DNA from 2 places in the Pseudomonas sp. FG6 genome. Region 2 is predicted to be linked to the other one. Evidence: predicted binding sites of a transcription regulator. Region 2 holds the regulator's gene; the other holds the start of a gene.

Region 1 (7,312 bases), on a different contig from region 2:
CAACATGCCAACCGTTCAGGCCGCCGAACGCTGGTTGCGCAAGGCGACGGGGCCGGCGCGTTCTTCGATGGCGCGCTTGAGCTCGCCCCGAAGCCCCAGCAGGAAACCCGCTTCGACCACCACGAACAGGGGGCCGACGATCAACCCGCTCAGGTCGTCGACGAACGCCGGTTTGCGACCCTCGTAATAGTGGCCGACAAACTGGATGATCCAGCCCAGCACAAACATCCCCAGGCCACTGCCCAGCCACACCGCAGTGCCTTGGACGGCCAGTGTCTGGCCCAGCCACACGGCCAGGCCTAGCAGTACGGTCATCAGCCCACCCAGGCGCCATTCCAGGCGCAGATAGAACCAGGCGCTCGCCGCCGCCACCAGCAGCGCCGGCGACAGCAGCACCGCCCCCATCGGCCAGCCCGGGCGCGAGAGCAGCACCGCGACGGCGACGAAAATCAGTGGAATGCCGACAAAATGCGTGGCGATGTTCCGTGGGTCGCGGTGGTAGGCCGCGTATTGACTGAGATGATCGACGAGGCTTTTCATTGTTGTTCCTCTTGAGGGGGTACCTGCATGATGCCTGGGTCCCACGAGGCGTTCTGTCAGTTAGCCGACACTTGTCCCGGAGTTTCCATGAATGCGCATCCCTGGCACTCGCACCTGATGGCCGGTCATTGGTACAGCCATTTGCCCGTTGAATTGCAGGACAGCCTGCTGGGAATGTCGCGGGTTCGTCGCCTGTCGCCGGGGCAGCGGCTGTTCAAGCGGGGCGATCCGCCCTGCGGGATGTACGCGGTGCTTGAGGGGGCGGTACGGGTCGGCGCGGTGAACGAACACGGCAAGGAGGCGTTGCTGAGCGTAGTCGAAGCGCCCCACTGGTTCGGCGAAATCTGCCTGTTCGACGGCCAGCCGCGCACCCATGATGCGTTGGGGGTGGGGCAGTGCACCCTGCTGCATCTGCCGCAGGCGGCACTGCTGGCGTTTCTGGAAGAGCAACCACGCCACTGGCGGCACCTGGCGCTGCTGATGAGCCACAGACTGCGCCTGACCTTCATCAGCCTCGAACACCTGAGCCTGATGCCCGCCCCGGCCCGCGTGGCCCATCGGCTGTTATTGATTGCCGAAGGCTACGGCGAAATCGAACCGGCACGCCGGGTTCTGCCGTTGCCCCAGGAACAGCTGGCGCTGATGCTCTCGCTGTCGCGCCAGACCACTAACCAGATCCTCAAGGACCTGCAAGGCCAGGGGATTGTCCGGCTGGGTTACGGTGAGATCGAGATCGTCGACATCGAGCGGCTGCGCGTCCTGACCACACTCTGAAACCCTCTCCGGCTCCCACAGGGGTGTGTTCGTCACGGATCCCTAGCACAACCCATCCCGAAACTGCCCCGGCGTCATCCCGGTCCAGCGCTTGAACGCGCGGCTGAAGCTGCCGGCGTCGGCGAATCCCAGCAGATAACCGACTTCGCTCAACGAACATTGCGGGTCGCGCAGGTGCAGCAACGCCAAGTTCTCCCGGCACTCATTGAGCAGTGCATCGAAGCGGCAGCCTTCATCGGCCAGGTGCCGTTGCAGGCTGCGCAGGCTCAGGTGCAGGACCTGGGCGACGCGCTCGGCGCTCGGTTCGCCTTCGGGCAGTTGGGCTTCGATGGCCGTGCGTACCTTGCGCTCCCAGGTCAGCGGCTTGAGCGGGGCGTGGCTGCGCTTGAGCTGGGTTTCGTTGTCGGCGGCCGACGCCGGATCGGCGTCGTCCAGGTGGCTGTCGAAATCGACGAGGTTGAATTCCAGGCGATCCTGCTCGGCACCGAAATGCACCGGGGCGCGGAACATCTTCTGCCACGGCGCGGGGTCTGCCGGTTCCGGGCGCCGCAGGTACACCGCCAACGGCGCGTAGTCGCGGCCCAGCCGGCTGCGACAGGTGCGCAGGTAAATCGCCGTGAAGGCGTCGATGGCTTCAAAGGCTGGCGCCGAATGGCCGGCAGGTACCGTGAGACTGAGCATATATCGATCGTCGGCGCGACTCAGTTGCAGCGTCAGCGCGTCGTTGACCACAGGCTGGTAGCGCACGATGCGCTCGAACACTTCCCGCAGATTGTCACTGGCGACCAAGGCATAGCCCAGTGCATGAAACGTGGAGGGGCTGACGAAGCGCGACACCCGCAAGCCGATCGCCGGGTCACCGCTGGCTTGCACGGCCAGTGCCCACAGACGCGTGATGGCCGAGAGCGGGTAGCGGGCGTTCGGCTCGTCCATCCGTTGCGGATCGAGACCGGCTTCAAGGCACAGCGCATGGCTGTCCAGGTCGAGCGCGTCGAGCTGTCTGCACAGGGCGCGGGTCCAGCTGGCGAGGGAACTCGGCTCGGTCATGACGATAGGCGCCCGTGGTCGACAGGTTGGCGTATACGGCTACCACCCTGCCAGGCAATGCCCGCCAGGATGAGCACATCGATAAGAGAGGATTAAGCCATGCACGGCACTTGTGCAAGTCCCACGCTACGCCGGGGAGCGTCTAACCTTGTCCTCTCGTCGGTCAAGTTCACCCAGCCCTAATTTTTTTCAGAAGGTGGCCGACAGAGAGGTATGCATGCACCAAAGTGGAGCAGATCAAAAGTCTCGCCCGCGCGGCTAAATGAGTTGTTGCAAACGGAATGCACCCCCACTCCCAGCATAAGAAGCCTCATCAATGAATCTCAAGTTCAGTCATAAGATCCTCCTGGCCGCCTCCGGCGTCGTGGTCCTGGCGTTTGCTCTGTTCACCCTCTACAACGACTATCTGCAGCGCACCACCATCGGTCGCAGCCTTGAATCGTCCATCGAGCAATCCGGTGACCTGACGGCCAGCAGCGTCCAGAACTGGATGAGCGGCCGGGTGCTGGTGTTGGAAAACCTGGCGCAGAACATCGCGCACCAGGGCGCCAACGCCGATTTGGCTGGGCTTGTGGACCAACCGGCGCTGACCTCGAACTTCCAGTTCACCTACGTGGGCCAGGCCAGCGGTGTCTTTACCCAGCGCCCCGACGCAAAAATGCCGGACGGCTACGACCCGCGCCAGCGGCCTTGGTACAAGCAGGCCGTCGCCGCCGATAAAACCATGCTGACCCCGCCTTACCCGGCGGCCGTCGGTGGCCTGGTGGTGACCATCGCCATGCCGGTCAAGCACAACGGCGAGCTGCTCGGCGTGGTGGGCGGCGACCTGAGCCTGGATACCCTGGTCAAGATCATCAACTCGGTGGACTTCGGCGGGATTGGCCATGCGTTCCTGGTCAGCGGCGACGGTCAGGTGATCGTCAGCCCGGACAAGGACCAGGTGATGAAGAACCTCAAGGACATCTACGCGGGGAGCCCTGTGCGCATCGGCAAGGGCATCCAGGAGGTTGAGCTGAACGGGCAGGACCGCATCCTGTCGTTCGCCCCGGTTACCGGCCTGCCAAACGCCGAGTGGTACATCGGCCTGTCGATCGATAAGAGCAAGGCCTACGCGCCGCTGAGCCAATTCCGTACTTCGGCCCTGATTGCGATGTTCGTCGCGGTGACGGCCATTGCGTTGCTGCTGAGCTTGTTGATCCAGGTCCTGATGCGTCCGCTGACCACCATGGGCCGTGCCATGCAGGACATCGCCCAGGGCGAAGGCGACCTGACGCGTCGCCTGGTGGTGCAGGGCAAGGATGAATTCGCGGTGTTGGGTGGTTCGTTCAACCAGTTCGTGGAGCGGATCCACGCGTCGATCTCGGAAGTGTCGTCCGCCACCCGGCAGGTGCATGACCTGTCGCAGCGGGTGATGACCTCGTCCAATGCCTCGCTGCTCGGCTCCGATGAGCAGAGCGCTCGCACCAACAGCGTGGCCGCGGCCATCAACCAGTTGGGCGCCGCGACCCAGGAAATCGCCCGCAACGCCGCCGATGCTTCGCAGCATGCCAGTGGCGCCAGCGACCAGGCCGACGACGGTCGCCAAGTGGTGGAAAAAACCATCCAGGCCATGACCGAGCTGTCGCAGAAGATCAGCCTCTCGTGCACTCAGATCGAAACCCTGAACGCCAGCACCGACAACATCGGGCACATCCTCGATGTGATCAAGGGCATCTCCCAGCAAACCAACCTGCTGGCCCTGAACGCGGCCATCGAAGCGGCTCGCGCCGGTGAAGCCGGGCGTGGGTTTGCGGTGGTGGCCGATGAAGTGCGCAACCTGGCGCACCGCACCCAGGAGTCGGCGGAAGAGATCCACAAGATGATCACCTCGCTGCAAGTCGGCTCCCGCGAAGCGGTGACCACGATGAACGCCAGCCAGACCTCCAGCGAAGAAAGCGTGGAAGTGGCCAACCAGGCCGGCCTGCGCCTGGTCAGCGTGACCCAGCGCATCGGCGAGATCGATGGGATGAACCAATCGGTGGCCGCTGCGACCGAGGAACAGACCGCCGTGGTCGAAACCCTCAACATGGATGTCAGCCACATCAACCTGCTGAACCAGCAAAGCGTGGCCAACCTCAATGAAACCTTGAAGGATTGCGATGCCTTGTCCCAGCAGGCCAATCGACTGAAGCAACTGGTGGACAGCTTCAAGATCTGAGCCTAGTTGCGAGCCGATCCGATCCCCTGTGGCGAGGGAGCTTGCTCCCGCTGGCCTGCGCAGCAGGCCCTCGCATTGCTTCAGGTAAGCCGCATTGCCTGGTTTTGCGACTGCTGCGCAGCCGAGCGGGAGCAAGCTCCCTCGCCACGGATTTGAGTTGTCCGCGCTATCGCGAGCAAGCTTTGCTCCCACAGGGGTTTGGGGATGGGGGCTTAGGCAAACATCCGCTGCACATTCCCCATGGCTTCATCGGCGAACCCTTGCAGGAAGTCCCTGAAGCCCGACGGGGTATGGGCGTCGGTGTGGTCGGCGATGATGGTCCAGGTGGCGCGGCAGCGGTTGTCGGCCAGCGGTTCGACACGCATGGCCGCCCACAGGTTGTCGATGCCCAGGGTGTTGTAGATCAGCGTCCAGGTCATGTGCATGGCCTGGTCGTCCCGGCTGTTGAGTTGCTCTACCACCAGGTTCTGCCCGTCGGCGAAGAACTTCTTGCGCAGGGACCTCACGCCCTCGCCGGTCATTTCGATGCGCGCCAGCGCCGGGATGAAACGGTTGAACCCACCAAAATCGCCTACCACGTCCCAGACGCGCGCCGCGTCGGCCGCTACCTGGACCGAGGTTTCGACCTGGCAGGCGTGGGGATTCTTGATCAGGGTGTCCGGTTGAAATGCACTCATGGTCTTGCTCCTTGCTTTGGGTTGGGGCTTTGGGTTGAAAGACGTCAGATGAAGTCGATGGCCTTGAGGTAGTCGGCGCCGCGGCGCAGCAGGTCCGGGGACTTTTCCGGATAGCGCGCGCCCATCTGCCGCACGCCGATGCGGGCGTTGTCGTGGCGGATCAGCGAGATGTCGCCGATGTCCTCCTCGAAGCCGTTGAGGTAGAACCCCAGCACGCCGAACAGCGCGTTGTCGGCATCGACCCGGCCCAGTTGCCGTTGCCAGTCGGCCACGCTCACCAGGGAAAACTCCCGGCCGCTGTCGCGAAACGACGCCACATAAGCGTCCCAGCTCAACGGCTCGGGGTTGTGCAGGTTGAACACCGCCTGCGCCGGCTGGTAACGGCTGGCATGGAAGGCGATGAAGCGCGCCAGGAAGTCCACCGGCATCAGGTCGAAATTGAGCGACAGGTCGGGCACCTGACCGAGCTGGATCGAGCCCTTGAGCATCAGCATCAAGCGGTTCTTGTGGGGCTGGCAGACCCCGGTCTGGCTGTTGAAACTGATGTTGCCGGGGCGGAACAGGTTGACCCACACCCCGCGCTCCCGGGCCCGTTGCAGGATCCGTTCGCCGACCCATTTGGACAGGTTGTAGCCGTTCTTGATGTAGATCGGCGGTGTCGGCGCGGCAGGTTGTTCCAGGACCTGGCCATCGGTGTCCAGGGCACTGGAGGCCGAGAGTGTGGAGACGAAGTTGAAGATCTTCTTGCTGCGCCCTTCACACAGGCGCAGGCACTCGAAAATCGGTTCCACGTTGTCCGGCGCCAGGGACTCGTAGTCGAGCACGTGATTGACGTGGGCGGCGTTGTGCACCAGCGCGCCGAAGGTGCGGTCGATGCGGGCGTAGACGTCATCCGGCAAGCCCAGTTGCGCCTGGGTGATGTCGGCGGCGTAGACGCTGACGCGGCTCAGGTCCAGATGGGTCAGGTGGTTGTCTCGCAGCGCCTGGGAGAAGCGCTCGGCCGCGCTCTGCCCGGCGCTCGCACGCACCAGGCAGGCCACTTCGGTGGCGCCCCAGGCCAGCAGCGCCTCGACGATGTGCACGCCCAGAAAACTGTTGGCACCGGTCACCACCACCTTGTGCACATCCCCGCATTGGCTGATGGGCAGCGGCTCTATGTCGAGCTCGGTTTCGGCATCGATCAAGGCCTGGGGGCTGAGGGTCGACACGCCGTTTTGCTCAGGGCTGTCGAGCAACTTCGCCAGGGTGATCAGCGTGGGCGCTTCAATGAACCGGTTGATCGACAGGCTGCGACCGAACGTCTGGCGGATGCTCAGCAGCATCCGTGACAGCAGGATCGAATGTCCGCCAAGGTTGAAGAAACTCTCATCGGTGGCGATGTCTTCGAGCGGCAGCTCCAGCAGCTCGGCCCACAATTGCTGCAATTGCGTTTGCAATGCGTTCTGCGGCTGACGGCGCTGGCTGCCGACCTGGACCTGCACGGCGGTTGCGAGCAAGGCTCGACGATCGACCTTGCCGTTGCTGGTGTAAGGCAGGCTGGGCAGTTCGACATAGGCCGCCGGGTGCATGTAGCTGGGCAGCGAGTCCTGCACATGCTCACGCAACGCCTGGAGCGCGCGCTCATCCAGTGGGCCCGCCAGGAACGCCAGGATTCGCCGCCGCTCATCGATCCCGACCGCCACCTGGCGAAACAACTGGCTTTCGCGCAAGCAGTGTTCGATTTCCTCGGGTTCGACCCGAAAGCCACGGATCTTCACCTGGTTATCGCGACGCCCGCACAGTTCGATGCCGTCATCGGTCCACTGGCCGATGTCCCCGGTGCGATAAACCCGCAGCGTTTGCCCGGCGGGCAGCGTCAGGTCGAGGTAGCGAGCCGCGCTCAGCGCCGGGTCGTTCAGGTAACCCAGGCCAACGCCGGGCCCGGCGATGAACAACTCGCCGGGGCTGCCTTGGGGCACCGGTTGCAGCTGTTCGTCCAGGATCAACACCCGGCTGTTGGCGATGGGCGCGCCGAGGTTGCGGTTGTTGTCGCCCACGCCAAATGGCCGCGTGGTCGCCAGCACGCTGGTCTCGGTCG
Region 2 (7,312 bases):
GCAAGCGCCCCGAACCCCTCAAGGACTTGCCGATCCCGCCGGATTTGCGGCGTGATTCCTGAGTCGAGCCGACACAAAATCCTGTGAGCGAACCTGCTCGCGATCGGGAGATCCAGTCGATACCGATGTTGACTGACAAACCGTAATCGTCGGATCGCCGCCCGGGGCACGCTCGCTCCCAGCCGGCAGAAATCGCTACAGCCCCTCTATTTCGGCCTCCGGCAAAAGTTGGAAAGCTTCTTGCAATACCCCGCCTGCGCCCCCTCCGGGCGTCAAAAGTTTGCTTCACAGGAACGGGGATTATTGGTGGATCGCTCTCAGTTACTCAGCGCCGCGCGCAGCAATGTCGTAGACCTCAGCCGGGGTAATCTGGGCGTGCCGCTGCTGCTGCTGGTCATGCTTGCCATGATGATGCTGCCGGTGCCGCCGTTCCTGCTGGACGTGTTCTTCACGTTCAACATCGCCCTGTCGATCGTTGTGCTGCTGGTGTGCGTATACGCCCTACGGCCGCTGGATTTCGCCGTGTTCCCCACCATCCTGCTGGTGGCGACGTTGCTGCGCCTGGCGCTGAACGTGGCGTCCACGCGGGTGGTGATGCTTCATGGCCAGGAAGGTCACGCCGCGGCGGGTAAGGTGATCCAGGCCTTCGGCGAGGTGGTGATCGGCGGTAACTACGTGGTCGGTATCGTGGTCTTCGCGATCTTGATGATCATCAACTTCGTGGTGGTGACCAAGGGTGCCGGGCGGATTTCCGAGGTGAGTGCGCGGTTCACCCTCGATGCGATGCCGGGCAAGCAAATGGCGATCGACGCCGACCTCAACGCCGGTTTGATCGACCAGAACCAGGCCAAGACCCGGCGTCTGGAAGTGGCCCAGGAAGCCGAGTTCTACGGCTCCATGGACGGTGCCAGCAAGTTCGTGCGCGGTGACGCCATCGCCGGCCTGCTGATTCTGTTCATCAACCTGATCGGCGGCATGGCCGTGGGTATCTTCCAGCACGGCATGTCCTTCGGTGATGCGGGCAAGGTCTACGCCTTGCTGACCATCGGTGACGGTTTGGTGGCGCAATTGCCATCACTGCTGTTGTCCACTGCTGCGGCGATCATGGTGACCCGTGCTTCCGGTTCGGAAGACATGGGCAAGCAGATCAACCGGCAGATGTTCGCCTCGCCCAAGGCCCTGGTTGTTGCGGCCGGCCTGATGGCGGTCATGGGCCTGGTGCCGGGGATGCCCCATATTTCCTTCCTGACCATGGCGGCCGTGGTGGCGGGTGGTGCCTACCTGTTCTGGAAGAAAGAAAACACCAAGAAGGCCTTGGCCCTGCAAGAGGTCAAGCGTCAGCAGGAGCTGCTGCCGTCGCCGGCTCGCGCCCTGGAAACCAAGGAGCTGGGTTGGGATGACGTGACGCCGATCGACATGATCGGCCTGGAAGTCGGTTATCGCTTGATTCCCCTGGTCGACCGCAACCAGGGTGGCCAGTTGTTGGCGCGAATCAAGGGGGTGCGCAAGAAGTTGTCCCAGGACCTGGGCTTCCTGATGCCTACCGTGCATATCCGCGACAACCTCGACCTGGCGCCGAGTGCCTACCGCCTGACGCTCATGGGCGTGATCCTGGCCGAGGCCGAGATCTATCCGGACCGCGAGCTGGCGATCAATCCGGGGCAGGTCTACGGCACGCTCAACGGCATCACCGCCAAGGATCCGGCTTTCGGCCTGGAGGCCGTGTGGATCGAGATCAGCCAGCGGGCGCAGGCCCAGTCCCTCGGCTATACCGTCGTAGACGCCAGCACCGTGGTGGCGACTCACTTGAACCAGATTCTGTACAAGCACTCCAGCGAGCTGCTCGGTCATGAAGAAGTCCAGCAATTGCTGCAAGTGCTGGCCAAGGGCTCGCCAAAATTGGCCGAAGAGCTGGTGCCCGGTGTGCTGTCGTTGTCGCAGTTGCTCAAGATCCTGCAGGCGCTGTTGGCCGAGCAGGTGCCGGTGCGTGACATTCGCAGTATTGCCGAAGCCATCGCCAACAACGCTTCCAAGAGTCAAGATACCGCCGCGATGGTGGCTGCGGTCCGTGTTGGCGTATCCCGCGCAATCGTCCAAAGCATTGTAGGCACTGAGTCTGAGCTGCCTGTGATCACGCTGGAACCAAGGTTGGAACAGATATTGCTCAATAGTTTGCAGAAGGCAGGGCAAGGCTCGGAAGAGGGTGTTCTGCTGGAGCCAAGCATGGCCGAGAAGCTGCAGCGTTCGCTGATCGATGCAGCCCAGCGGCAGGAGATGCAAGGTCAACCGGTGATCCTGCTGGTGGCCGGTCCGATTCGCGCGATGCTCTCGCGATTCGGGCGCCTCGCGGTTCCGGGGTTGCACGTGCTGGCTTACCAGGAAATACCGGACAACAAGCAAGTGACTATCGTTGCGACAGTAGGGCCCAACGGCTGAGGTAGTGGTTTATGCAAGTGAAGCGTTTTTTCGCCGCCGATATGCGTCAGGCCATGAAGCTGGTTCGTGACGAGCTGGGCGCTGAAGCCGCCATCATCGGTAATCGCCGGATCGCCGGCGGTGTCGAGTTGACTGCGGCCCTGGATTACAAGTTGTCGGCGCTGGCCCCACGTGTTCCGAACATGGAGCTCGAGGATGAGCTGCGCAAGACCCAGTCGCGCATCGCCAGCGCCCAGGCCGAACTGAGCCTGCGCAGCAGCGAAGGCGAGGCCGCTGCGGGCACCAATCGTCAATTGTTCGCCGGTCAGCCGCTGACTGCCGGCCTGCCGCTGACGGCTGCCGAACCCCTGGTCGAGCAGGTCCAGGCCGAACCGCGTCGTCCGCAACCTGAGCCTGCAGCACCGGCCCGAGGTGTCGATCCGCGTGCCCTGGACTCGATGCGCTTCGAACTCAACAGCCTGCGCGAACTGATGGAAGTCCAGTTGGGCTCCCTGGCCTGGAACCAGTTGCAAGGTAGCCGGCCGGCGCAAGCCAACCTGTGGCGCCGCCTGCAACGCATCGGTCTGTCCGGCCCGTTGTCCCGGGACCTGCTGGCGTTGATCAACGGCATCGAAGAACCTCGCCAGGCCTGGCGCATGTTGCTGGCCCACCTGGCGCGCATGATCGCTACCCCGGAAGTCGAGCCGCTGGAAGAGGGCGGAGTGATTGCCATGGTCGGCCCTGCCGGCATGGGCAAGACCACCACCCTGGCCAAGCTCGCCGCCCGTTATGTACTCAAGTACGGTGCCCAGAGCATTGCCCTGGTGAGCATGGACAGCTTCCGCATCGGTGCCCAGGAGCAACTCAAGACGCTGGGCCGCATCCTCAATGTGTCGGTGACCCATGTGGATCCGGGCCAATCCCTGGCCCAGGCGCTGGAGCCGTTGCTGCGCAAACGTGTTGTGCTGATCGATACCGCCGGCCTGCAAGCCAGCGATCCAGCCCTGCGCATGCAGCTCGAAAGCCTGGCCGGCCGCGGTATCAAGTCAAAAAATTATCTCGTGTTGGCAACCACCAGCCAGAAACAGGTTCTAACCGCCGCCTACCACAGCTACAAACGCTGCGGGCTAGCCGGCTGCATCCTGACTAAGCTGGACGAAACGGCAAGCCTGGGCGAGGTGTTGAGCCTGGCCATCGGTCATGAACTGCCGGTGGCTTACCTGACCGACGGGCCGCGGATCCCGGATGATTTGCATCTGCCGCGCCGTCATCAACTGGTCAGTCGTGCCGTGAGTGTGCAAATGCAGGAAGAACCCAGCGAAGAAGCCATGGCTGACATGTTCGCTGATATTTACCACAGTCCAACCAAACAGGTCGGCTGAGGTAATATGAATATTTTTTGTACCTACATCGATGGTCTGCCATGCATTGTTCCGTGTGTGAACGCGCAGCCAGTAATGTGGCCTCCGTCTAAGAAGACAAGGTAAAGAACGAACATGGGCAGCATGCATCCCGTACAGGTGATCGCGGTGACCGGCGGCAAAGGTGGCGTCGGCAAGACTAACGTGTCAGTGAACTTGTCCCTGGCTCTGGCAGAGCTTGGCCGACGGGTCATGCTACTGGACGCCGACCTGGGCCTGGCGAACGTCGACGTGCTATTGGGGCTGACCCCCAAACGCACGTTGGCGGACGTGATCGAGGGCCGCTGTGAACTGCGCGACGTGCTGCTGCAGGGGCCTGGCGGGATTCGCATCGTGCCGGCCGCCTCTGGCACCCAGAGCATGGTTCATCTGTCTCCGGCTCAGCACGCAGGCCTGATCCAGGCCTTCAGCGACATTGGCGACAATCTCGATGTGCTGGTGATCGACACCGCTGCCGGCATCGGCGATTCGGTGGTCAGCTTCGTCCGCGCGGCCCAGGAAGTACTGCTGGTGGTCTGCGACGAGCCTACCTCGATCACCGATGCCTACGCCCTGATCAAGCTGTTGAATCGCGACTACGGCATGAACCGCTTCCGAGTCCTGGCCAACATGGCGCAGAGCCCGCAGGAAGGGCGCAACCTGTTTGCCAAGCTGACGAAGGTCACGGACCGTTTCCTGGACGTCGCCCTGCAATACGTCGGCGCAGTGCCTTACGACGAAAGCGTGCGCAAGGCCGTCCAGAAGCAACGTGCCGTCTATGAAGCTTTCCCACGTTCCAAATGTGCACTGGCGTTCAAGGCGATCGCCCAGAAGGTCGATACCTGGCCGCTGCCGGCCAACCCGCGCGGGCATCTGGAATTTTTCGTCGAGCGTCTCGTGCAACAAACAGCAGGGCCCGTGTTATGACAGCCAGCAGTTACAACCATCTCTACAAGAAATCGGCACGGGACGCCCAATACGAGTTGATCGAGCGTTACGCACCACTGGTCAAGCGAATCGCCTATCACTTGCTGGCCCGGTTGCCGGCCAGCGTGCAGGTCGAGGACCTGATCCAGGCGGGCATGATTGGCCTGCTCGAGGTTTCGAGCAAATACGACGCGAGCAAAGGGGCCAGTTTCGAGACCTATGCCGGTATCCGCATTCGTGGCGCGATGCTCGACGAGGTCCGCAAGGGTGACTGGGCGCCGCGTTCGGTGCACCGCAATACCCGCATGGTCAGCGACGCGATCCGTGCAATTGAAGCGAAAACCGGGCGCGACGCTAAAGATCATGAGGTTGCGGCCGAACTCCAATTGAGTCTCGATGATTATTACGGGATTTTGAACGATACCTTGGGCAGTCGCCTGTTCAGTTTCGACGACCTGTTGCAGGACGGCGAACACGAAGGGCTGCACGAGGATGGCGCGAGTGCTCACATGGAGCCGGCGCGTGACCTGGAAGACGAACGCTTCCAGAGTGCGCTGGCGGATGCGATTGCCAATTTGCCGGAGCGTGAGCGACTGGTCTTGGCGCTGTACTACGACGAAGAGCTGAACCTCAAGGAAATCGGTGAGGTCCTGGGGGTCAGCGAATCGCGGGTCAGCCAGTTACACAGCCAGTGCGCGGCCCGCTTGCGGGGGCGTTTGGGGGAGTGGCGAGCGCGTTGATGGCAGTGTTGGGGCGCTGCGAACGAGGTTGGCCTGGCGTGCGCTGTACCAGTCCTTGTCTGTCGTGTTCCATACCGTTGTCGAGCGTTGTGCCGGATTGATTGAAATGGCGCGCCCAGGTTGCTGGACGCGTTTAAGACTGTTTGGAGGTCGAATTGGACAAGAACATGAAAATCCTCATCGTTGATGATTTCTCAACGATGCGGCGGATCATAAAAAACCTGTTGCGTGACCTTGGGTTCACCAACACGGCCGAAGCAGATGACGGGATCACTGCGCTCCCGATGTTGCACAGCGGCAATTTCGATTTCCTGGTCACCGACTGGAACATGCCTGGCATGACCGGTATCGACTTGCTGCGCCAGGTACGTGCCGACGACAAACTCAAGCACCTTCCGGTGCTGATGGTCACTGCCGAAGCCAAGCGCGAGCAGATCATCGAAGCGGCCCAGGCCGGTGTGAACGGCTATGTGGTCAAACCCTTCACGGCCCAGGCGTTGAAAGAGAAGATCGAAAAAATCTTCGAACGCATCGGTTAACGGCGCCACGGGGGAGCTATGGAGCATAACGAATCTTCAATGGGCGATTTCGAATTGACCCTGAAAAAACATGCCCGCGAACTCGTCGACAGCCTTGAAAAAGGCCGTTTCGGCGATGCTGTTCAAATGATCCATGAGCTCAACCAGACCCGTGACCGCGGTCTGTATCTGGAAGTCGGCAAGCTGACGCGTGAACTGCACAGCGCGATTGTCAATTTCCAGATCGACCCGCACATGCCGCAGGCCGAGGAAGTCTCGCAGATCACTGACGCCACCGAGCGTCTGGGTTACGTGGTCAGACTGACCGAAGCTGCGGCCAACCGCACCATGGACCTGGTGGAAAGCGCAACGCCGCTGGTCAACGGCCTGGGTGAAGAAGCCCAGGCCTTGAGCGCCGACTGGGGACGTTTCATGCGTCGTGAAGTCGGTGCTGAAGAATTCCGGGAGCTGGCCCGTCGGGTCGACGGTTTCCTGGCGCGCAGCAGCGCCGATAACCGCGCCGTGGCCGGCAACCTCAACGACATTCTGCTGGCCCAGGACTACCAAGACCTGACCGGTCAGGTGATCAAGCGCGTGACCCAGCTGGTCACCGAAGTCGAAAGCAATTTGCTCAAGCTCGTGCTCATGGCCAGTCAGGTGGACCGCTTTGCGGGCATCGAACATGACCGTGCGGCAATACTCGCTGAAAAAGATCCACAAAAACATCTCTCTCAGGGTGAAGGTCCGCAGATTCATGCCGATAAAAGAGAAGACGTTGTGTCAGGTCAGGACGATGTGGACGATCTGTTGTCCAGCCTTGGGTTCTGAGTTTTAGAGTATTAGCCCTGTTTAGGAGCATCCATTAATGAGCTTCGGCGCCGATGAAGAGATCCTTCAGGATTTCCTGGTTGAGGCCGGCGAGATTCTAGAGCAACTGTCCGAGCAACTGGTCGAGCTGGAAAGCCGGCCTGATGATGCGGACTTGCTCAATGCAATTTTTCGCGGTTTCCACACTGTAAAAGGAGGCGCCGGCTTCCTCCAGCTCAACGAGCTGGTGGAGTGCTGTCACATTGCCGAAAACGTGTTCGACATCCTGCGCAAGGGTGAGCGTCGCGTTGATGCGGAATTGATGGACGTGGTGCTTGAGGCGCTGGATGCGGTCAACGGCATGTTCAGCGAAGTGCGCGAGCGCTCGCCCATTACCGCTGCCACCCCTGAGCTGCTCGCCGCGCTGTCGCGCCTGGCCGAGCCGCAGTCGGCCGATGAGGCCGCACCGATCGTGGAGGCTGTCGAAGAGCCCGCGGTCGAGGAA

What was found. Region 2 encodes FliA, which starts transcription of late flagellar genes. Its sites were predicted from a motif close to CTAAAGTTTNNNNNNNNNNNGCCGNTAA; they were not measured.
Region 1: the regulator FliA is predicted to act here: its motif matches at 2,541-2,568, upstream of ACODSJ_RS17225 (methyl-accepting chemotaxis protein).

Annotation. Positions count from the first base shown of each region.
Region 1 is NZ_JBMDJD010000025.1:63,400-70,711, forward strand. Features, by position in the region: gene ACODSJ_RS17210 (Mpo1 family 2-hydroxy fatty acid dioxygenase) at 16-540, opposite strand; gene ACODSJ_RS17215 (Crp/Fnr family transcriptional regulator) at 628-1,314, shown strand; gene ACODSJ_RS17220 (AraC family transcriptional regulator) at 1,357-2,361, opposite strand; gene ACODSJ_RS17225 (methyl-accepting chemotaxis protein) at 2,678-4,558, shown strand; gene ACODSJ_RS17230 (SRPBCC family protein) at 4,771-5,235, opposite strand; gene ACODSJ_RS17235 (non-ribosomal peptide synthetase) at 5,280-7,312, opposite strand, start outside.
Region 2 is NZ_JBMDJD010000017.1:80,604-87,915, forward strand. Features, by position in the region: gene flhB (flagellar biosynthesis protein FlhB) at 1-62, shown strand, start outside; gene flhA (flagellar biosynthesis protein FlhA) at 307-2,436, shown strand; gene flhF (flagellar biosynthesis GTPase FlhF) at 2,448-3,797, shown strand; gene fleN (flagellar synthesis regulator FleN) at 3,912-4,742, shown strand; gene fliA (RNA polymerase sigma factor FliA) at 4,739-5,482, shown strand; gene ACODSJ_RS13485 (chemotaxis response regulator CheY) at 5,650-6,021, shown strand; gene ACODSJ_RS13490 (protein phosphatase CheZ) at 6,040-6,828, shown strand; gene ACODSJ_RS13495 (chemotaxis protein CheA) at 6,866-7,312, shown strand, end outside.